DNA from 2 places in the Priestia sp. RMT2NF4 genome. Region 2 is predicted to be linked to the other one. Evidence: riboswitches for the same ligand, from Rfam matches in the RefSeq annotation. Region 2 holds a riboswitch; the other holds the start of a gene.

Region 1 (11,171 bases), on a different contig from region 2:
CCGGGTTGTTTTTGTTTCTTCTATTTAAAATTTCAATGACGCGCTCTACTTCTTCTTCGCGGCCAATAACAGGGTCAATTAATCCCGTTTTCGCAATTTGAGTTAAGTTTCGACCAAATTGATCTAAAAAGCCTCCGCCGCCGTTTCCTTGCTGTGGCTGCTCCGGTGCAGCTTGTTCGTGCGCCATTTGCTTGAATAAATCATCGATGTTCATAAAGCCGCCACCTCCAAAGCCTGATGGGATTTTATGTTCTTTCATTAGTGCTTGATAACATGTATGACATAAACGATATTGAGATTTTTGATTATTTGTTTGTACATTTAATTGAATAGATGCTTCACGTTTATTACAGTTTTGACAAATCATTTAATTAGCCTCCCTAAATGATTTTAATCGAAGATCAGCAGGTGTTTGACCTTTCTTGACCTTTCGTAATCTCATTATACTTTGACCTTTTTTGACTTTCAAGTCTTTTGCTTAAAAATTTTTTGAGGGAAGTTCTTCGCTTATGTACAAAAGGTAGTACATTAAAAAAACGTGTGTTTTGTGTGTACCCGTTTTATATATATAAAAACATTAGAAGCATTTTGTACAATGATTTGCTTAGATAGAGAATAAATATTAATAAGAAGAAAAGTGGAAAAATGAGTGCAGAGCCTGCCGTTGGATAAAATAAGTTATTGACAGCAAGAAGGATAAAAATTATACTCAAGAAGGTTTGCACTTAACTGCGTAAAAGCATAAAAGCGTTTAAGTGAAAAAGAAAGATAGAAAGGGAATACCTCATGAAAAAAGAAATTTCATTTATACAATCAATAGCGGTGGTTTTGGTGCTATTAGCTATTATTTTTGTTTCATTATTTATGTTAAAGCTGCCGCCTCATATTCCGCTAATATTTGGTGTAGCATTTATTAGTGTGATTGGCTTTTTGTTGAAATATAAGTGGACAGAAATGGAGAAAGGCATTTTAGACGGTGTTAGACTTGGCATTAAGCCTATCCTTATTCTAATGCTGATCGGGATGCTCATTGCGATTTGGATGGTAGGAGGAACGATACCGACGATTTTATCCTACGGCTTCCACTGGATTTCACCGCAGTACTTTTTAATTAGTGCTTTGGTTATCACCGTGTTAGTTTCAACATTCACGGGAAGTTCATTAACAACCGTCAGTACGGTAGGAGTCGCTTTATTTGGCGTGGGAACTGCTATTGGTGTACATCCAGGGCTAGCAGCAGGGATGATTGTTTCAGGAGCTGTGTTTGGAGATAAGATGTCTCCATTGTCTGATACAACAAATTTTGCTTCTGGTATCGTTGAAGTACCGCTCCCTAAACATATTCAGCATATTACGTGGACGACGGTTCCAAGTATTGTTATTACAGCAATCATTGCATTGGTAATCGGAATGAACGGAAATCATGAAAGCGTCAATTACGGAGAAATTCAAGGAATTCAAGAAGCATTAAAACATACGTTTAATTTACACGTGTTAACGTTGCTTTCTCCACTCTTAGTTCTTATTTTTTCGATGAGAAGAGTCGATGTATTGCCAACGTTAGTTTTAGGGATTGTAACGGCCATTATTACAGGAATGATTACACAGCATGAATTTACGCTGAGTCAATTGCTAGGGGTTCTTCAAAGCGGGCCAGCAATCGAGTCAGGAAATAAAGTAGTCGATGCGATTGTAAACAAAGGCGGATTACAGTCCATGATGTTTTCTATTTCTCTTATCATGATTGCCTTGTCGCTAGGTGGCTTGATGAGAGCGGTTGGAATTATTGATGCTTTATTAGAAGGATTAGCAAAACAAATCCGCCGCAGCGGAGACGTTATTTTTGCTACGCTTCTATCTTCAATTGGAGTGAACGTTATTACAGGAGAACAGTATTTATCAATTCTTCTGCCTGGGCAAACGTTTAAGCCGCTGTATGAAAAGTGGAACTTAGACCCGAAAAACTTATCACGAACGCTTGAAGACGGTGGAACGGTTATTAATGCTATTATTCCGTGGGGTGTCAGCGGAGCTTTTATTTCAACTGCATTAAATATTCCAGCGGCTGACTATATTCCATTTACATTCTTTAGCATTTTATGTCCGATTTTTTCAATTATTTTAGCATATACAGGCATTGGTATTGCCAAGAAAAAAGCTCAGTCTTAACTGGGCTTTTTTCTTTTTAAAAAAGGACAGGTAAAAAACGACAAAAAAAGTATCATTCCACTTTTCAAATCTATAATTTAATAATACAATTTACTATACGTCTTTCCTGTTCATGTACTTGTATGAATTCTTATTTCTTTATTAATGAAGAAATTTGGGTTTTGCGGTATGATAAATAAGCTGTATTGGCGATGGGATGAATGCCCTTTTTAGCAAACATTTAAGAAGGGTAAAGGCAAATGAAAACACTCATTATAAAAGAGAAAAGATATTTATTGAGGAGAGGGTTTCTGTTGAAAAAATGGGGCATCATTGCATTAATCACTGTAGCTGTGCTCGGTGTGACAGCGGTTTTTAACCGAGCTGAAAGTGATGATGTAAATAAAGAAAAATTGAATTTATTATCGCCTTATTCAAATAAAGTAGATGTATATAGCATTACGTATCCTAGTGATAATTTAAAGATAAAAGGGTTTTTAGTACAGCCTAAAGACATTGCAGACAAACATTATCCGCTTTTAGTATATAATCGCGGAGGAAATCGAGAACATGGCATGATTCGCGCAAAAACACTTCAGTATTTGTCATACTGGGCAAGTAAAGGCTACGTCGTTGTTGCGACTCAATACAGGGGAAATGGCGGAAGTGAAGGAACAGAGACGTACGGCGGTAAAGATATTGACGACGTATTAAATCTTATTAAATGGGGAGAACAGCTTCCTTATGTAAATCACCAGCAAAAGGTAGCGCTAGGATATTCACGCGGCGGTATGATGACGTATTTAACGATGAAAAACGGCGTTAAATTTGATGCTGTTGTCGTACAATCAGGTATTACAGACATGTTTCAATTCTACGACCAAAGAGGGCCTGAAATGAAACAAGTGCTGCGGACAATTGTAGGAGATCCGGCGCAGTATCCAGAGAGGTATAAAACTCGTTCTGTTGTCTACTGGAGCGATAAAGTAAATTCACCTCTTTTAATTTTACAGGGCGATCATGATCGTAAAGTTCACCACACTCAGGCTGAAAAACTTGTGAAACAGCTAGATGAGCAGGGAAAAGAATACAAATATGTACTGTACAAAAATGGAGACCATCCGCTAACTGCTTATTATGATCAATACAACGCGGAAATTGATAAATGGTTTAAAATACATTTAGCTAAGCAGTAAAGAAATTGGAAGCAGTTTTGATGAATGGAAATAAGCAGCTTGTTTTATCCTACTACATGTAAGCATATAAAAAGGGGATGAAGCAAAATGACTCAGTCTAAAAGTCAAAAAGAGCGTCAGTGGAACGTACGAAAGCAATCACAAAACCCATCGCATGGAAAAGTAAAGTCTTTTGAAGAACTATCAGAAGAAATCACGCCTAAACGTAAATAAGCTAACCATCATATAAAAGAAGACACAAAAAAGGAGAGCTGAAGCTCTCCTTTTTCTATGTTTGTTTATGGATTTGTAGACCACATGCCCGCAGATTTGATAAAAATACGCGGATGCAGCTTTAATTGTGCTACCATAATTTCTGCTAGGTCTTCAGGCTGCATCACTTTATCAGGATTGCCATCCGTTAAGTTTTCTTTATATGCTAATTCCGTTGCTACTGTACTTGGTGTTAGAGCTGTTACACGAATATTGTGTTTGCGCACTTCTAGCGCTAAAGATTCAGTTAAGCCAAGCACGCCAAATTTTGAAGCGCTGTAAGCACTTGTAACGGGAGCGCCTTTTTGACCAGCAGTGGATGAAATATTGATGATGTCTCCACCATTTTTTTCGATTAATTGAGGTAGAACGGCGCGCGTTACGTAGTAAACGCCCATTAAATTCACATCAATGATTTGTTTCCACTCAGCTGGGTCTAGCTCTAAAAAGCCTCCGAATTTACCGATTCCCGCATTGTTGATTAAGATATCCGTTGCCCCTAATTTTGTATGTAGATGCTCAACTGCTGCGTTTACTTCTTCCATAGAAGAAACGTCTGCTGTTGCATAAGCAACTTGTACATCAAATGCTTCCAGTTCAGAAGCCACAGCCTTTAAATCTGCCTCTGTACGAGCAATTAAACCGATATTTACGCCTTCTTTTGCTAATTCAATTGCAGTTGAACGACCGATGCCTTTTCCTGCTCCTGTAATAAGAGCTACTTTGCCTTTAAGTGATTGTGCCATGTATAGACTCCTTTCAATGTTCCGTATAAACATTCTTCATAATAACGAAGAATTATCCATTACTATCCTATAGAAATGCACAAATGATGTCAAAAATAAAGATTATTAAAATGGCTTCAAGTATAAATTTCCTTTTCATACAAAAACTATAGAGACTAAAAAGAAGAAATTCCGTTTCTTTTCGTTCAATGTAGTGGAGGATGAACAATGCGTATTAAAAAACTATCGGAGTTAACGAATAAATCCAAACAGCGGAAAGAAAAAGCTGGTGAATCGAAGGACTCTAAGGCAACTAGTGCTTCTTCCACTGAGGAAGAGCAGAAATTGTCGGAGAGAGTGGGAGATAATATATTCCACATGAAAAAAGCATTAGGACAGAGCACGGACTTAGTGACAAGAGAGTTTCGAATTTCAATTGAAGAAAAATTCACTTTAGGTGTTGCTTACATCGACGGATTGGTAAATAAAGATGAAGTTGAACACTATGCGCTGGACTCCATTATGCATTATCACGATGAGCATTTAACTCATGATGACGGTGTCGTTAATATGTACGAATTGATTAAAAGCTATAGTTTGGCGGCCGGTGAAATTATGGAAGCCAAAACATTGGATGATGCTCTTCTTCATGTTTTATCAGGAGATACCGTGCTGTTTTTAGAAGGGTATCAAACGTGTATTGTGGCAAGTACAAGAGGGTGGAGAGACAGGGCTGTTTCTGAACCACAATCTCAGACCGTTGTAAGAGGACCTCGAGACAGTTTTACAGAAACACTGCGAACGAATACCGCATTGATTCGGCGCCGAATAAAATCTCCAAAACTTTGGATTGAATCTCAGCAAATAGGAGAGTTTACAAAAACGGATATTGCGCTCGTTTATATAGACGGCATTGCGGATGAACAGGTCATTCAAGAGGTAAAAGAGCGTCTTTCTAAAATTGATATAGACGGTATTTTGGAGAGCGGATATATCGAAGAGTTGATTCAAGATGAAGATTATACACCTTTTCCTACTATGCATAACACGGAGCGTCCAGACTCCGTGGCAGCAGGTCTTTTAGAGGGGCGGATAGCCATTTTAGTAGACGGTACACCTTTTGTATTGATGGTTCCTGCCCTATTTATTCAATTTTTTCAGGCGGCCGAAGATTATTACCAGCGCGCAGATATTAGTACATTGATTCGCTTAATGCGCTACATGGCATTTTTCTTAGCCCTTTTAACACCTTCTGCTTATATTGCTTTAACTACTTTTCATCAAGAGATGCTTCCTTTTGCTTTGTTAATTAGTATTGCAGCTCAAAGGGAAGGTGTGCCTTTTCCAGCTATTATTGAAGCGTTTATTATGGAAATCACGTTTGAAATTTTGCGAGAAGCGGGAGTCCGATTGCCTCGAGCAGTAGGTTCAGCTATTTCAATCGTGGGAGCACTCGTTTTAGGAGAAGCCGCCGTACAAGCTGGATTAGTATCGCCTGCAATGGTTATCGTTGTATCCATCACCGCTATTAGTAACTTTGTTTCACCGGTGTATGATATGGCCATTGCAGTAAGGATGCTGCGCTTTATTTTAATGGTTTTAGCAGCTACTTTTGGCTTGTTCGGTATTATCCTCGGGCTAATTTTAATGATTTTACATTTATGCAGCTTAAGGTCATTTGGAGTCCCTTATATGACACCTATGGCTCCCTTTGTGAAGCGTGATCAAAAGGATGTTCTAATTAGACGTTCAATCAAAAAAATGAAAACAAGGCCAAAGCTTATTAACGAGAAGAATATTTCACGTCAAAAGACGCAAAAAAACTAAACTGTGCAAAGGTGGCCGGTTACTATGAAAGCATTTCTGATGTTATGTATCTGTTCATTGCTGTTAAGCGGCTGCTGGAGCAGTCGAGAGTTGAATGAGCTAGCCATTACGGTTGCTGTCGGAATTGATAAAGCAGAAGATGGCATTATTGTTACAGTTCAGCTGATTAACCCTGGTGATATTCAGGCCAAAACCCCTACAAACGGGCCTTCTGTTACCACATTCTCTATTAAGGCTTCGTCTGTAATGGAAGGGTTAAGAAAAATAACGACAAAATCCCCGCGGAAAATTTATCTTTCTCATTTACGAATGCTAGTCATTAGCGAAAGCATGGCGGAAGAGGGTATTGCTGAAGTGCTTGATTTCTTTGCTCGGGATCATGAAGTGCGTACCGATTATTTTGTTGTTGTTGCTAAAAACACGAAAGCATCGAGCGTTCTGAACGTATTAACAACAATTGAAAAAATACCAGCTAACCATATGTTTGCTTCATTAGACGTCTCTCAGCGTATTTGGGCACCCACTAGAGGCGTAAAGTTAAATGAACTGATCAGTAACTTAACGAGCGAAGGAAAGCAGGCGGTGTTATCGGGAGTATTGGTCAAAGGCGACGTGAAAAAGGCAGGAGATATGTCGAGCATTTCCCGGACCAATCTGTCCACCCTGCTCAATTTTAAAGGATTAGGTGTCTTTCAAAATGATAAGCTGATCGGCTGGTTCAATGAAGACGAAAGTAAAGGATATAACTATATTACAGGAAATGTAAAAAGTACGTTAATTGTTATTCCATGCGAAGGAGAAGAAAAACAGCACGATATCATCGGAGTAGAAATGCTTCGAACGAACGTGAAGGTAACGGCTTCTATGAAAAACCATAAGCCTCATATTCACGTGGATTTAAAAGGTGAAGCAAACGTGGCAGATGTAGAGTGTCAAGTAAACTTACAGGACCCAGCTGTAATCAATATGCTCGAACGAAAAACAGCAGCGGACGTAAAAGAAAAAATGAATGACGCAGTGGAAAAAGCTCAAAAAGATTATAAAAGTGATATCTTCGGTTTTGGAGAAACGTTTTACAGACAAGATGTAAAGAGATGGTACAAAATGAAAAGAGACTGGAACAGAATTTACGCAGAAGATTTAACCGTCGATTTAGATGCCAAAGTTCAAATCCGTCGCTTAGGCACGTTAAATAACTCATATATGAAGCAAATGAAGCATTAAGGAGAAAGAAAATGGAGGGATTTATCGCCTTACTCGTACTTCTTGCTTATTTGACTAAAAAAATTATGATTAACTTCCGAAAGGAAAAGTATTACCGTGAAATCGTTGTCTATCTTTGTCTTATAGGTATGGGTTTATTCTTTTGGGGAGCCATTACACTCCGTAAAGAAGTACCTACGCCTCTGTACTTTTTAGAGGAACTCATTAAGCCTCTTACTAAAACCGTTCATCATCTGTTATTTACGTAAGCATGTAGGAGAGAAGGGGTGTATGATGCAAATAAAAGAATTTATTACTCCGAAACAACTTCTTTTTCTCATTTATTTTTTTTGTATCGGAAGCGCTATTTTGGCAGTTCCGGCTACGTTATTAGAAACGAATAGACAAAATGCCTGGGTATGTAGTGTGCTTGCTATTGGCTTTGCCCTTTTAATTGTTGCGGTGCTGTTATGGCTGATGCACCGTTACCCTCAGCAAACGTTCATTGAAATAGCTAAAAAAGCGCTAGGTCCTTACGCCGGAGCGTGTATGTCTCTTATTTACATTTTTTTTATGTTCATTCAATCTACGTTTTCCCTTCGAGATATCAGTACATTTATGACGACGCAAATTGTCCCTGAAACTCTGCCTACGTGGATTCATGCTCTTGTGATTTTAGCGGTTATATACGGAGGGTATTTAGGCATTGAAGTGATAGCGAGAACCGCGGAAATCTTTTTACCGTGGATCGTCGTCCCTTTTTTATTGTTAATTTCGTTAAATATTCCTCAGATGAAACTGGATCGTCTTTACCCTTTGTTTGAATTCCGCATGGATGATTTAGTGTTAGGGACCACGTATTTCTTAGGAAATCCGTTTATGGAATTGATTTTTGTGCTAATGATTACGCCTCATATAAAAGATGGCAAAAAGGTAAAAAGAATGATTGTTATCGGCACTGTGGCATCGGGCTTGACGATTACGATTGCAGTTGCGGCTTGTATATTAGCTCTTGGCGCGAATATTGCATCAATGCACAGCTACCCAGTTTATTTATTAGGAAAAATGATTTCGTTAGGTGCAACGATACAGCATGTTGAAGTATTAGTAGCTATTATTTGGATGTTATCTATCTTTTTTAAAGTTGTCATTGTGTTCTATGCTATTCAGTTAAGTATCGCTCAATTATGTAATTTACGGGTGCGCAATTTTTTGAGCTTTCCTTTAGGTCTAATCATTACAGGCGTGGCGTATTACATTATTCCAAATACAGCATACTTCAATTATTTTGAAAAATATTACTGGCCGTTTTATTTATTTGTACTAAGCGTCTGTTTTCCGTTGTTATTTATTGCGCTTTCTTATATAAAGAGAAATAAGGCAGCTAAAGGTGATAGAAGCCAACAAATATAGCATTATTTATACGTATGTGGTATAGTATACGATGACAATTCAAGAAGAAACGCCGTACACGTTTGTATATGTACGGGAGAGGTTCGAAAACTCCCTCTATAAAAAACTAAGATCATCGTTGATGACAAAAGACACGGTTTTAGCGTGTCTTCTTTCACGTGCTTTTCTATCAACACGTCTTTTTGACGTGTATGCTGGCGAGGACGTGTATCTTAGTTGCTTTTTAGGGAGATTGCTGGAAAAGAGCAGTCTCTTTTTTGTGTTATAAAATTAGTCACAAAGGGAACGAACGGTTCAATAAAGTTTCTTCTTCTTTTGATTTCAATCAAAAAGGAGACGAACAATAATGATGAAAAATGAAAAAGCTATTGTTGTATTTAGCGGCGGTCAAGATAGTACAACATGTCTATTTTGGGCTTTGAAAAACTTTAAAGAAGTAGAAACGGTTACTTTCCAATACGGTCAGCGTCATAGTCAAGAGATAGAGGTAGCAAAAGCTATCGCAGCTGATTTAGGTGTGAAGCATACCGTCCTAGATATGTCACTTTTAAATCAATTAGCACCAAATGCCTTAACGCGAGATGATATTGAAATTGAGCAAAAAGAAGGAGAGTTGCCTACAACGTTTGTGGATGGCCGCAATCTGTTATTTTTATCATTTGCTGCCGTACTGGCTAAAAACAGCGGAGGCCGTCATATCGTAACAGGCGTTTGTGAAACTGATTTTTCGGGATATCCAGACTGTCGAGACGTATTTGTGAAATCGTTAAACGTCACGCTTAATTTATCAATGGACTTCGAGTTTGTGATTCATACGCCGCTTATGTGGATTGATAAAGCAGAAACGTGGGCGTTAGCGGATGAGCTAGGAGCGCTTGAATATGTGCGTGAAAAAACATTAACGTGCTACAACGGTATTGTTGCTGATGGGTGCGGCGAATGTCCCGCATGTCAATTGCGAAAACGCGGGTTAGATCAATACTTGCAAACAAAAGAAGGAGGAGAAAAATAATGCTGCAACAAATGTATCCTCAAGTCTTTCATGACTATGAATATGAATTGAACAAAGATATGCAGTTTGCTGCGGCACATTTTGTTCCTCATACAGAAGCAGGAAAATGCCGTCAAGTCCATGGACATACGTATTTTGTAAATTTAACTGTTGCCGGAGATACATTAGACGAAGCGGGCTTTTTAGTAAACTTTGCGCTATTGAAAAAAATTGTTTCTGGTCAATTTGATCATACATTATTGAACGATCATTCTATCTTTAACGAAGAAAATCCAAATGATTTTCCTACAACTGAAGTTGTTGCTCGTAAAATTTATGAGTTGGTTCAAGAATATCTAGACACACTACCAAATAAGCCTTCTTGCGTACAAGTATTCGTGCGGGAAACGCCGACAAGTTACGTAGTTTACCGCCCAAAGAAGGTGAAAAAACGTGGCTAATACAATTCCAGTACTTGAAATATTCGGCCCAACGATTCAAGGGGAAGGAATGGTTGTAGGACGTAAGACGATGTTTGTTCGTACCGCAGGCTGTGATTATTCCTGCAGCTGGTGTGATTCAGCTTTTACATGGGATGGATCAGCTAAAAACGATATTCGTCAGCTAACAGCAGAACAAATTTGGACGGAGCTTAAAGAAATTGGAGGAGAGTGCTTTGATCACGTCACCATTTCTGGAGGAAACCCTGCGCTTATCAAGGCGATTGGTTCACTTGTAGAGCTTTTGCACAGTCATGGGGTAAAAGCAGCTCTTGAAACACAGGGAAGCCGTTATCAGGATTGGTTCCTAAAGATCGATGATTTAACGATTTCTCCTAAGCCTCCAAGTTCATTAATGAAAACAAATTTCTCCGTATTAGACGATATTATAGAGACATTAATAAAGGAAAAACGCATGGCGCACATAAGCATAAAAGTCGTTGTATTTAATGATGAGGACTTTGAGTATGCAGCGTCTGTTCATGAACGTTATCCTGAGGTTCCATTTTTTGTTCAAGTAGGCAACGAGGACTTAACGACAATCGATAATGCGTCGTTAACACAAGAATTGCTTAAAAAGTATGAGTGGTTAATCGACAAGGCAGTGGCAGCTAAAAACATGAACGATGTAAGAGTTCTGCCGCAGGTTCACGCCCTTGTTTGGGGAAATAAACGAGGCGTGTAAGCGCATAGCAAAAAATTTACAAAGAAAAATAAAAACAGATATATACAAAATAAAAAAACGCTGTTAGAATGACAATCGTAGAAAGAGAGGAAATGCAAATGAGCGGTCGAAAAGATGAAGAATTAGAAGGTGTATCACTCCTTGGAAATCAAGGAACAAACTATTTGTTTGAATATTCACCAGAGATTCTAGAAGCATTTGATAACAAACATCCAAATCGTGATTATTTTG
Region 2 (11,171 bases):
TCGAGTCAAACAACAAGACCTGAGCTTCTTGCAAGCGGTAAAAGAAGGAGCCTTTACTGTTCCAGGCGACGGAGTTATTGAATTTGATGAAGTATTTACTACGCTGGCCGCTTCTGATTATAACGGCTGGTTTGTCGTAGAAGCAGAACAGGATCCAGCGCTTGCTAATCCTTTTGAATATGCGTTAAAAGCAAGAAACTTTATTAAAGAAAAAAGCGGTCTTTAATTTCTATTGTAAAAGGTTTTACGCCTTTTATATGTTTATGAAAGGAAAGGAGGAGATGAAATGAAGCCAACCATCTATAGTGTGGCTGAAGAAGCAGGTGTATCAATTTCCACCGTATCAAAAGTTATCAATCAAACCGGTCACATTAGTGAAAGAACAAGACAAAAAGTAATTGAGGTTATGGGGCAGTTGAATTACCATCCAAGCGTCGTAGCATCTGCTTTAACAGGAAAGCCTACTAAAACGATTGGGCTTCTCGTACCCGACATCTCCAACCCTTTTTTTGCCGATTTGGCAAGAAGCATAGAAGACCGAAGTCATGAGCGAGGTTTCCATGTTGTAATGTGTAATACCGATAACGATGCGGAAAAAGAGAAAAAATATCTATCGCTGTTAATTCGTCAGAGAATCGACGGTTTAATTGTAGCATCTGCTTTTCGCAATGCTAATCTTTTAAAAAATATGCTGAAGCAAGATATACCCATTAGCGTTATTGCTTCAGAAATCCCTCACATATCTGTTAATACAGTGACAGTGGATGACTATAAGGGAAGCTATTTGGCGACTGATTATTTGCTATCTTTGCATCATAAAAAAATTGCGATTATTACAGAAAATGCAAAAAGTAATCACGCCCGTTTAGATGCTTTTCGAGATGCCATGCAAGAAAATGGAATCACTGTGTTACCTCAGCACGTTATTACGACCGAAGCAAGTATTCAAAAAGGATATGAAAGTGCTAAGCAAATTTTTTTAATGAAGGAGAAAGTGACGGCTATTTTTGCTTGTAACGATTTACTGGCTATTGGCGTCATACAAGCGGCAAAAGAATTCAACATTGATGTGCCGAATGACTTATCAGTGATTGGCTTTGATAATACCGTCCTTTCTACTACCATCACGCCCATGTTGACGACGGTAGCACAACCGACAAAAGAAATGGCTGTAAACGTAGTGGATTTGCTGGTTAGAGAAATGGAATACTCAACGATGCATAAAGAACATTTACTTCTTGAGCCGAAATTGATTGTCCGGAAATCGACGGCTCCGTTACGAAGAAACGCCACAGCATCTGCAAATAATTGAATACAATCAAGAGTATTGCTGTTAATAAAAACTCTTCACAGTCACATATTCAAAAGAATGTATAAAGTCTATGAAGAAAAAATGAGTGATTAGTAAATTCTGATTGTGCTACTACATAAAGGAGGAAGTTAAACATGCTAGGTAAATTAGGTGAATTAAATAAAGGATACAACGTACTTACAGAAATGGCCGGTCAGCACAAAGATATGCTGATGGATATTGGGATTTATAATATGTCTCAAGGAAAAGAGGAAACTTTACTAGACAGCAGCAATGAAACGGCTATTCTTTTACTAGAAGGAAAGGTAAAGCTAGAGTGGGAAGGACATTCGAAAGAAATTCAGCGTGAGTCTCTTTTTGAAGAAGAGCCTTGGTGTTTGCACGTTTCGAAAAATGTGGAGGTTAAAATTACCGCGCTTGCCAATAGTGAAGTACTAGTTCAAAAAACGGATAATGAAAAAGAATTTTCATCAAAATTATATACGCCTGAAGACTGTCAAAATACAGTAGCTGGTGAAGGAGTATGGGAAGGTACCGCTCAGCGTGTCATTCGGACAATCTTTGATTATAATAACGCTCCTTATTCTAACCTTGTTATTGGAGAAGTTATTTCTTATCCAGGAAGATGGTCGAGCTATCCGCCTCATCATCATGATCAGCCTGAAGTATATTACTATCGTTTTGACAAGCCGCAAGGATTTGGCTGTGCAATGGTTGGAGAAGATGCATACCGTGTAGTTGATAATAGTTTTATTACAATTCCAGGTGAATTAGATCATCCTCAAGCAACGGCTCCCGGCTATGCGATGTACTTCTGCTGGATGATTCGCCATCTTGACAATAATCCATGGACAGACCGTATTATGGAAGAAGAGCATAAGTGGTTATTAGAGCCGGATGCAAAAATTTGGCCTGAAAAATAAATAAAACTCTTTATACGAAATGGGTTTCAAATGTTGAAAAGCCTCGAATAAAAAAATAATTATGCGTAAAATAATAGTTTATTTTTGTAAAATATGTTTTTATATGTTAAAGTATAGCTTGTATTAATATTCAGGCGATGATATCGCTCTTTTTGGCAGATTCCTTTTTTAGGAGTCTCTTTTTTTTCTAAACAGAAGCAAGAGATCGTATGTCAATCAAAAAAAGGAGATAAGCGTAGCCGCTTATCTCCTTTTCTTTTTAGCATTATCTAACGCTAAGTTCTTTTTCACTACTTTTTCTAAAGCAACTTCCACGTGAACATTTTTTTCATCGATGTCATTCACAAGCACGACGGTTCCTTTTCGTCCCTTAATCTTTAAATCATCACCCGTAGAAGGAATGTTTTCCCTCAGCTGGCTTAATAGAAGCTTTCTGTTTTCAAAAAAGTGGACAGCCACCATTTTATCTCACCTAATTTCATATGATATGTGTGATACAAAGATGTGTATATGAAATCCTTCCTATACATTATGCCGCCAGGGGTGGTTTTAGAACACATTGAATAGACAATTGTTGCATCGATATATGAAATAAATAGGGTGGCATAGTTATAAATCTTCTATTCTTGGACATACTTATACTACTAATCTAAAAAGGGATGTGGATGAAAATGAAGGTGGCTATCGGATTAAGTGTATTTACGGTCGTTACAGGAGCAATTGCGTTAGGGTCAGTTTACTTTTTAGCAGGGATCTTTTCGTTTTTCTTAACGGTTTTTTCATAAAAAAATCCACCTCTTGGTGGATTTTTTTATTTAGCAGCGGCTTTTGTTTCATGAGGCGAATTGCCGATAAATCCAAATTTTCCGCCGACAACTTCTTTTACTTCGTGGATGACAATAAAAGAATTCGGGTCAATTTGCTGGATTTTCTTTTTAATTTTTAATAACTCGTTCTTTTTAATAACAACGTAGATAATGCGTTTATCTTTGTTGGCGTAGTAGCCATATCCGTAAAAGATGGTAGCTGCATTTCCAAATTCACTGGTGATAACTTGCGCAATGTCTTTGTACTGATCAGACATAATCGTCATTGCTTTTTTGTTGTGGAAACCTTCGATAACAACATCGACGATTTTAGCACAAAGATAGACGAATATAAAAGTATAGAGGGTATTGTTGACGCCAATAGCAAAAACCGATGCTAAAATAATGACGCTGTCCATGTAGAACATGCTTTTCGAGATATTGTAGCCTTTTGTGTAGTTTAATAAATAAGCTAAAAGAGTTGTGCCGCCGGTAGATCCATCCGCGATAAAAATGAGTGCCAGTCCTGTTCCCATTAGTAAAGCCCCGAATACAATTCCTAAAATCATGTCGTGAACGTGAAAAGGAATATAGCTGACCAGACCTAAGAAAACGGACGTCATGACAGCTCCTAGAATCGTATAGAGAATGGTTTTTTTAGTTAGAAATTTATAAGCTAAGGCAATGAATACAAGGTTCACAAGAAATGTGCTGATACTTGTAGGGATATGAAATAAATAATATAAAACAAGAGCAATACCAACCGTACTTCCGTCACCTAATTTATTTGGAATGACGAAAAAATCAATGGATGCAGCAACTAAAAGCGCTCCGGCAATAATTAAAATGATGTCTTTATAGATTGTTTTCAATATGCAAACCTCCCTGATCATTAGGATATTTTCACGTGGAATCTTGTTTTTACTAGTGTTTCACAAATGATAAAATAAAAAACGTCTTAGAAATTGTCTAGTTATAAAACTGATCAACTTCTAAGACGAAGAATTACGATACGTGTATAATGTCTTGAGTCTGCTTTTCTATGCTTCGATGTCACCGATTATATAAACCTCTGACCGCTATGTCAACGCTATGAGAGATGTTCAACTTTTCAAAAAATAGAAGGCGGTTTCCTACATAAAAAAAGAATCCTTTGCGACGGCGCAAAGGATTTTCAAATTTATTGGAATAGGGGGAATACGTTATTAGGATTACCATTTTCATAAATTAATATACCTTTATTTTTTAAAAAAATTTATTTTTTAATGACGATTGAAAGTTTGTAATTCACATGCTGATTTAGCTCTGTCAAAAAATCATTTAGTTCTTCATTTGAATGAAATTTGCATTCTAGTAAGTAGCAGCCATCGCCGCTAATTTTAAAGTTGTTGATAACGTACTTCTTCTGATTTTCTACAAATGTAAGGTAGGGGTGGTGATGAATGCTCTGCGTATAGATATTTAAAAATGCATGGACGGTGTAGCCAAGTTTTCGTTCATCAATGTTAATTGTATAGCCTTTGATAATGCCTTCATCTTCTAACTTTAATACTCTAGCAGAAGCGGCTTGTCCGGTTAAATGCACTTTTTCTCCTAATTCTTTCATCTTCATACGTCCATTTTTTGATAGCTCTTCTAGTATGCGCTTATCTGTATTATCTAACATCGCTACAAATCCTTTCGTATTTCAAATCAAAAGGGTTAACTACTTTATGTCACCTATGTATACGGATACGTCTTCTATTTTATACTAAAGAAAAGTAAGAAAAAAGAGCAGTCAATATGGAAGACATGAAAGCAGCAGTAGTTTGCAAACAGCTAGATTGACGAAAGCTTAAGCTTGCTGTATGATTCTTTGAGTGTTTACGTGGTTCGTAACCATCCCACGTTAAAAAACTAAGGAGAGAATAGTAAGATGAATATAAGAACACTTTGCGTCAACGGTCTTTTAGCAGCTATGTATATTGCTGTTAGCATGTTAATTCAGCCGTTTGGCTTCACCAATATCCAATTTCGTATATCAGAAATGTTCAATCATTTGATTGTATTTAATAAAAAGTACGTGTACGGCATTGTACTAGGGGTATTTCTGACGAATTTGTTTTTTTCACCAATGGTCGCTTATGATCTGGTGTTTGGGGTAGGACAATCTGTACTATCATTACTCATTACCATTTTTTCTATGCGCTACATTAAAAATATGTGGGCTCGTATGCTTATTAATACACTTGTGTTTACGTTTACGATGTTTATTATTGCGTTTGAACTGCACCTAGCATTTGATTTACCATTTTTCTTTACATGGTTAACAACAGCTGTTGGTGAGTTTGTGGTTATGCTTGTTGGAGCACCAATTATGGCGGCAATTAATAAACGTGTACAATTTAATAAGCTAGTTGGATAAAAAGATGTGGCTGTGATAAATCTCACAGCCGCATCTTTTTTTCTTTGTTATTCTATAAGTGTAGTGATAAACCCCTTATTATTGAAGAGCTTTTCACGCATGGACAAATTACCCATATCTAGCATGTAAAAAGAGCAGGTCGCTATTGCGTTCTGCTCTTTTTGCGTAACGCAATAGCGAGTATTCAATTAGATTATTTTGAAAGAAGAAGTGACAAATCTCACAGCGCGTTCTTTTTTCTTTTGTTACGATATACATATAGTTGGCAAACTCCTTATCGAAAAATTTTTCGCACAACAACACATTACCTATGCGTAGCAATTAAAAAAGCAGACCGACAAGGTTTGCTTTTTTAATTGTGTATTTTTACCATTAAATAACTTTTTTGAGTTATAATTGTAAAATAATCTTTGTTACGAGAGAGGGGATTATTTTTTGAATAGAAAGTTAGGAATTCTTGTTTTATTAGTGTTAGCTATCTTATTTGCCGGGTGTTCAAAAGAAGAAGACAACGTTCCTTTAAGAGAACTAGAAAAGATCCATATTAACGTCATCAAAGAACAAAAGATGAAGCAAGGGATTTCGTATGAATTGGAATTCGTAAACAAGAGCGATTTGACCATCAAACAAAACGACGTATTTTTATCGTATCCACTAAAAATAAAAAACGGTTATTCTGAAAATAAATTTAAGGTGTTAGCAGAAGGCAATAAGTTAAATATTAAGCCAAAACAAAAGGTAAAGTTGACTGCATTTCTTCCTTATAAAGGAATTAATAAAGAAGCGTTAGCTATTGATGAGCCTGACGTAAAGTGCATAGGATATTGGAATAAGATCGATGACTACCATCAATTTTCTTTTGGAGGATCTTTGAAGCGAGAATAATACATGGATTTGTTAAATGATGGAACTTATGAAGCGTGAAATCGTATATAAATCAAGGGGGAGATTTTATTGAAGAGATATGGACTATTTATCATTAGTTTCATCGTTTTCTTGGGTAGCTTTCAACTGCTATCAGGAATGATTCTTACGCTCTTATATGTTCCAGAAAGTTCGACTATGTGGAGCTCAATCGAAGGATTATCAAGTAAAGTAACGTTTGGCAGTTATTCTGGTAGCTTTGCTTTTATCCTTCCCGCTGTAGCAGCTACAGCCGCTTTTTTTATCTCTAAAAAATGGGTTAGGAAAAGTGTATAAGAAACTAATAGCGGTGGTGAATAAACAGTGAATGTAGACACGGATAGATTAGTTAGCTTCTTTATTTTATGGGGAACACCCGCTGCTTTTAGTATAATAGAGTACTTTAAACTGAGTAAGACTGAAAAACAAGAAGCTATACGAGACTTAACATCATTAAAATCGATTATAACAACAGGCTTTATATTGATTGGAGGAGTGATGGCGAGTTTAGGTAGAGTATTATCGCTGCTGCCTCTGCACATTATAGGTACTTTTATTTTAGTCATTGGTGGTATCGCGGGCGCTATTGAAGCATGGAAAACAGAAAAAAAGAGAGGTATTATTATTCTTGCTTTCATAGTATCTATGATTGCTTTTACATTTGTAATATAAATTCGGCATGTAACAAGAGCTGCTCATGACTTGAGCAGCTCTTGTTAGTTTCTTATTTATTGCGTCTCCAGCTGCTGGTCTTTTTTCTTTAACGTAAGAGCGAGCAGGAACGAAACGATAGCGAAAGCGATGGCTACATAATAGACGGTATGGACCCCGCTTGTCATACTTTTTATTTGTAACAGCGTTTTATTCGCTTTATTTGATTGTTGAATAAAGTGCTGAGAAGCCATAGTCATAATACTTGTATACAAAGCTGGTCCAATCGCGCCTGAAACTTGGTTAATCGTATTTGAAATGGCTGAACCGTGAGCGTGAAGAGGTTTAGGTACTTGATTTAAAGCAAGCGTCATTACGGGTCCTATGCTTAAATCTACGCCAATTGTAAAGGCAGCGTATAAAATAGCTGCAGTCATCGTAGTTGTTTCTCTTGAAATGGTAGTGAACAAACTTAAAATAAACGTTAAAAGAATTAAACTTGTTAAAAGCAGCGGTTTAAATCCAATTTTATCAAACAAACTTCCTCCGACCATAGCTGTTAGAGCCAGCGTTACTCCTCCTGGAAGCATAAGAAAACCTGATGGTAGCAACTCTATACTGATCAGTCAATCTAGACGTTTAGGTCTTGCATAGAAGTGGAGATTGACGTTAGTTTGACAGGTGTAAGCATTGCTTGAAATGTTAAGAATAAGATTACAAAGTATTTTGGATCTATACTTCTATTGCTGTTAAAAAAATATAGTCAAGTAATGAAATTAAAAGAAGACGAGAAGCGTATAGCATGTTACGATAGGGACGGTATAGAAATTGACACATATCGGTTTCTAATAGAAGAGACAAATTTTAAAATTTTTAAATGTAAGGTTGTGATTCACCTGAGACTGAATAAATTTATTAGCGAATCTGGCAAAGCGTCAAGACGCGGGGCAGATAAGTTAATTAGTGAAGGAAGAGTAACCGTTAATGGAAAGGTTGCAAAAATCGGAGATCAAGTTAAGCCTGGCGATGATATTCGAGTAAGTGGCCAACAGCTTCGGATTGCTCGAAATAATGTATATATTGCACTTAATAAACCAGTCGGCATTACAAGTACGAGTGAGAAAAAAGTAAAGGGAAACATCATTGACTTAGTCAATCACCCTTTGCGTATTCATCATGTCGGACGACTAGATAAGGATTCAGACGGCTTAATTTTACTTACAAATGACGGCGATATTATTAACGAAATTTTACGTGCAGAAAACAAGCATGAAAAAGAATATATTGTTGCAGTAGATAAGCCGATTACACCCGAGTTTATCAAAAACATGTCTGAGGGAGTAAAAATTTTAGGTACAAAAACGCTTCCTTGTAAAGTGACACAGCTGTCTAAGTACGAGTTTCAAATTATTTTAACACAGGGCTTAAATCGTCAAATTCGCCGTATGTGTGAAGTGCTCGGATATGAAGTATACCGACTTCAGCGTACGCGTATTATGAATATTCACTTAAACAACTTGCCTGTTGGGCAATGGAGAGATTTAACGAAAAAAGAGCGTACGCAGCTATTCAAAGAATTAGACTATGAACCTAAAGAGTGGTAAATCAAAAGACACCAGCCTGTTAGACTGGTGTCTTTTTTTATTCGCATACAACTACTTGTCTAGAAAATACGCTTTTGCGCGCTACGCAGCGATCTGAAATAGAAAAGCCAGCTTCATGAATCATATGGTCAATCGTGTCTACTGTAATCACGACTACTTTATCCGCAAAGCGGCGAGCGTGTTTTAAAATAGAAAGCTGATCTTCAGGCGTCGCGTGGGTGTAGAGATTGTAAGGCATGTCGATGATCGCTACGTCATAGTGAGTGGTAACATCCGAAATCGGTCCGGTTTTGACATCACCCTTTAAGCCGAAATGCGCAATATTTTCACGAGATCCGTCGGTCACAAGTGGGTTGATATCGCGTCCTACAATATCAATGCCCATTGAAAGAGCTTCTACGAGGACTGTACCAATACCACAGCATGGATCAATCGCTTTGATTCCTTCAGGCTTTGGAACGGCAATGTTAGCTACAGCTCTTGCAAGGCGGGTACTGAGTGCCGTAGAGTATTCACGCGGTTTCTTCAAATGATGCAGCCATACAGCTTCGCTTTTTTGATATTTTCCAAAATACCAGCGTCCTTCAAATGGAACAATTCCAAACAAATGGTCAGGGTTATGCAAGTCTGCTTCTGCTACAAAATGCCAACCCACATCACGTTCAATCGCACGCTGACCTTTATAGCTTATTTTTTGATCTTTTTCCAAGTCATTAATTTTCATAAAAATGAGTTTAAATGTTTGATTTCCAAGGTCAATATCTTCTACTTGTTTGCAAATATCTGCAAGGTCATCTGATTCATACATAATATCTAATCGCTCTTTGATAAAAGGGCTTCTGCTTGGATCAAGTTTAACGGCGCTTTTTATGATAGGTTTCTCAGTTTCAATTTCAAAAAGAGAGCGTCTCTCTAATTGACATAGTGAGAGTTCCTCTTCGCTGCATGCGTATGTGTAGATATACTGAGGCAGCTGCGTATGGTTATTCAATATCGTATCATCCTTTATCGTATCTAATTATCCTTCTTCTCAAACAATAGCGAGAAAAGAAGAGAAAAGCAACGAATTTAAATATATTTGGCTGTGAATACTAAATTGAAGCGCTACATAGTCCACTTATTTGACAAAACATGCTAAAATAACTGATGGTAACCTGCATGTGCTGCTGTTTATACAAAAGAACTGGATCAAGGTTTCTCAAAAATCATTTATACACTGCTGACATTTTGATGAATAGGAGAGGCTACGTGATGTCTAAAAGTGATCATGAAAAGCAACAGATGAGTCGGGCTGATATGAAAAAACAAGCTAAAACATCCTCGCAAAACCTTGTGATGAACGTACTCATTGCCATTGTATCTGTATGTATTTTAGCTCTTATTATAAATATTTTTGTACTAATGAAATGAGCCGTTATGCTGCTCATTTCTTTTTATTAGGTTCAGCTTTTATTGAAGAGTTTGAGGTCTCTTTCACTAGAGAGCACATTGTGAATAGCATATCTTTTTTTTACAAATGATAGTTGTGATATGATAAAGCAATAATACATTAGACAAAAAGCTGGAGGTTACTTAGTATGCCATTACTTAGATTTGATGTAATAGAAGGAAGAGACGAAAAAGAGTTAAAAACATTACTAGACGCTACTCATCGAGCGATGCTAGAAGCCTTTGGCGTCCCAGAACGCGATCGTTATCAAATTGTACATCAGCATCCTGCTCATGAAATGATTATTGAAGATACAGGTCTTGGCTTTGAAAGAAGCAAGGATTTGGTTATTATAAGTGTGACGAGCAAACAGCGAACAGAAGAGCAAAAACAAGCTCTTTACAAATTAATTGTAAAAGAGCTGGGAGAAAGCTGCGGAATTCAGCCAAGCGACATTATGATTTCAATTGTTGAAAACGGTAATGCTGACTGGAGCTTTGGTATGGGAGAAGCTCAATTCTTAACTGGGAAATTATAAAATGGTTTATTATCTAGAGAAGCCCTTATTTCTAAGGGCTTTTTCTCATTTTGTCTATAAAAATATTATTCTCTTAGTCACATCTTACTCAAAATTAAATACAGACATCTGTCAAATGAATGATACAATAAGCTTATATGCCGTTTTGAGTGGGAAAACCAAAAAAGAGTTCGGCGTACTAACTTCAGAACAACAATAATTTTACATAAAGATGTAAAGATTTAAAGGTTAAAAGAGAAATGTATAAAATCTGTAAAACAAAAGAACAGTTACGCGTTAAACATAGGAGTAAAAGGTTCTTCACGTGTTTTTTCGGATAATAAGAGAAAGTAATTTTGATCATTGAGGAGGAACTTAGAATGTTTGGATTTGATGCAGATGTATCGCCATTAGTGCGAATTAAAGTAATTGGAGTCGGCGGTGGAGGAAATAACACCGTTAACCGTATGATTGAACATGGTGTACAAGGGGTAGAATTTATCGCCGTTAATACGGATGCTCAGGCGCTTAATTTATCTAAAGCAGATGTGAAAATGCAGATTGGTGCGGCATTAACGCGAGGATTAGGTGCAGGAGCTAATCCAGAAGTAGGAAGAGAAGC

Evidence for each region. Region 2 has a riboswitch for preQ1 ahead of ACMX9J_RS23615 (QueT transporter family protein). Riboswitches for the same ligand answer to the same signal wherever they lie in the genome.
Region 1: linked by a shared signal. The riboswitch ahead of queC (7-cyano-7-deazaguanine synthase QueC) and the one ahead of ACMX9J_RS23615 (QueT transporter family protein) in region 2 are both predicted to bind preQ1.

What each region holds. Positions count from the first base shown of each region.
Region 1 is NZ_JBLQZO010000003.1:673,708-684,878, forward strand. It holds gene ACMX9J_RS16845 (ATP-dependent Clp protease ATP-binding subunit) at 1-367, opposite strand, end outside; gene nhaC (Na+/H+ antiporter NhaC) at 787-2,169, shown strand; gene ACMX9J_RS16855 (alpha/beta hydrolase family protein) at 2,463-3,344, shown strand; gene ACMX9J_RS16860 (DUF6254 family protein) at 3,432-3,557, shown strand; gene ACMX9J_RS16865 (3-ketoacyl-ACP reductase) at 3,623-4,342, opposite strand; gene ACMX9J_RS16870 (spore germination protein) at 4,550-6,148, shown strand; gene ACMX9J_RS16875 (Ger(x)C family spore germination protein) at 6,173-7,372, shown strand; gene ACMX9J_RS16880 (hypothetical protein) at 7,384-7,620, shown strand; gene ACMX9J_RS16885 (GerAB/ArcD/ProY family transporter) at 7,643-8,764, shown strand; PreQ1 riboswitch class I at 8,837-8,880, shown strand; gene queC (7-cyano-7-deazaguanine synthase QueC) at 9,111-9,776, shown strand; gene queD (6-carboxytetrahydropterin synthase QueD) at 9,776-10,216, shown strand; gene queE (7-carboxy-7-deazaguanine synthase QueE) at 10,209-10,940, shown strand; gene queF (preQ(1) synthase) at 11,039-11,171, shown strand, end outside.
Region 2 is NZ_JBLQZO010000008.1:22,765-33,935, forward strand. It holds gene iolE (myo-inosose-2 dehydratase) at 1-226, shown strand, start outside; gene ACMX9J_RS23590 (LacI family DNA-binding transcriptional regulator) at 287-1,312, shown strand; gene ACMX9J_RS23595 (5-deoxy-glucuronate isomerase) at 1,447-2,235, shown strand; gene ACMX9J_RS23600 (hypothetical protein) at 2,479-2,697, opposite strand; gene ACMX9J_RS23605 (YitT family protein) at 3,047-3,913, opposite strand; gene ACMX9J_RS23610 (Lrp/AsnC family transcriptional regulator) at 4,297-4,707, opposite strand; PreQ1 riboswitch class I at 4,903-4,947, shown strand; gene ACMX9J_RS23615 (QueT transporter family protein) at 4,957-5,445, shown strand; gene ACMX9J_RS23620 (hypothetical protein) at 5,881-6,330, shown strand; gene ACMX9J_RS23625 (hypothetical protein) at 6,400-6,645, shown strand; gene ACMX9J_RS23630 (hypothetical protein) at 6,673-7,020, shown strand; gene ACMX9J_RS23635 (MFS transporter) at 7,077-7,610, opposite strand; gene rluF (23S rRNA pseudouridine(2604) synthase RluF) at 7,887-8,603, shown strand; gene ACMX9J_RS23645 (TRM11 family SAM-dependent methyltransferase) at 8,641-9,594, opposite strand; gene ACMX9J_RS23650 (hypothetical protein) at 9,855-10,013, shown strand; gene ACMX9J_RS23655 (tautomerase family protein) at 10,181-10,570, shown strand; gene ftsZ (cell division protein FtsZ) at 10,930-11,171, shown strand, end outside.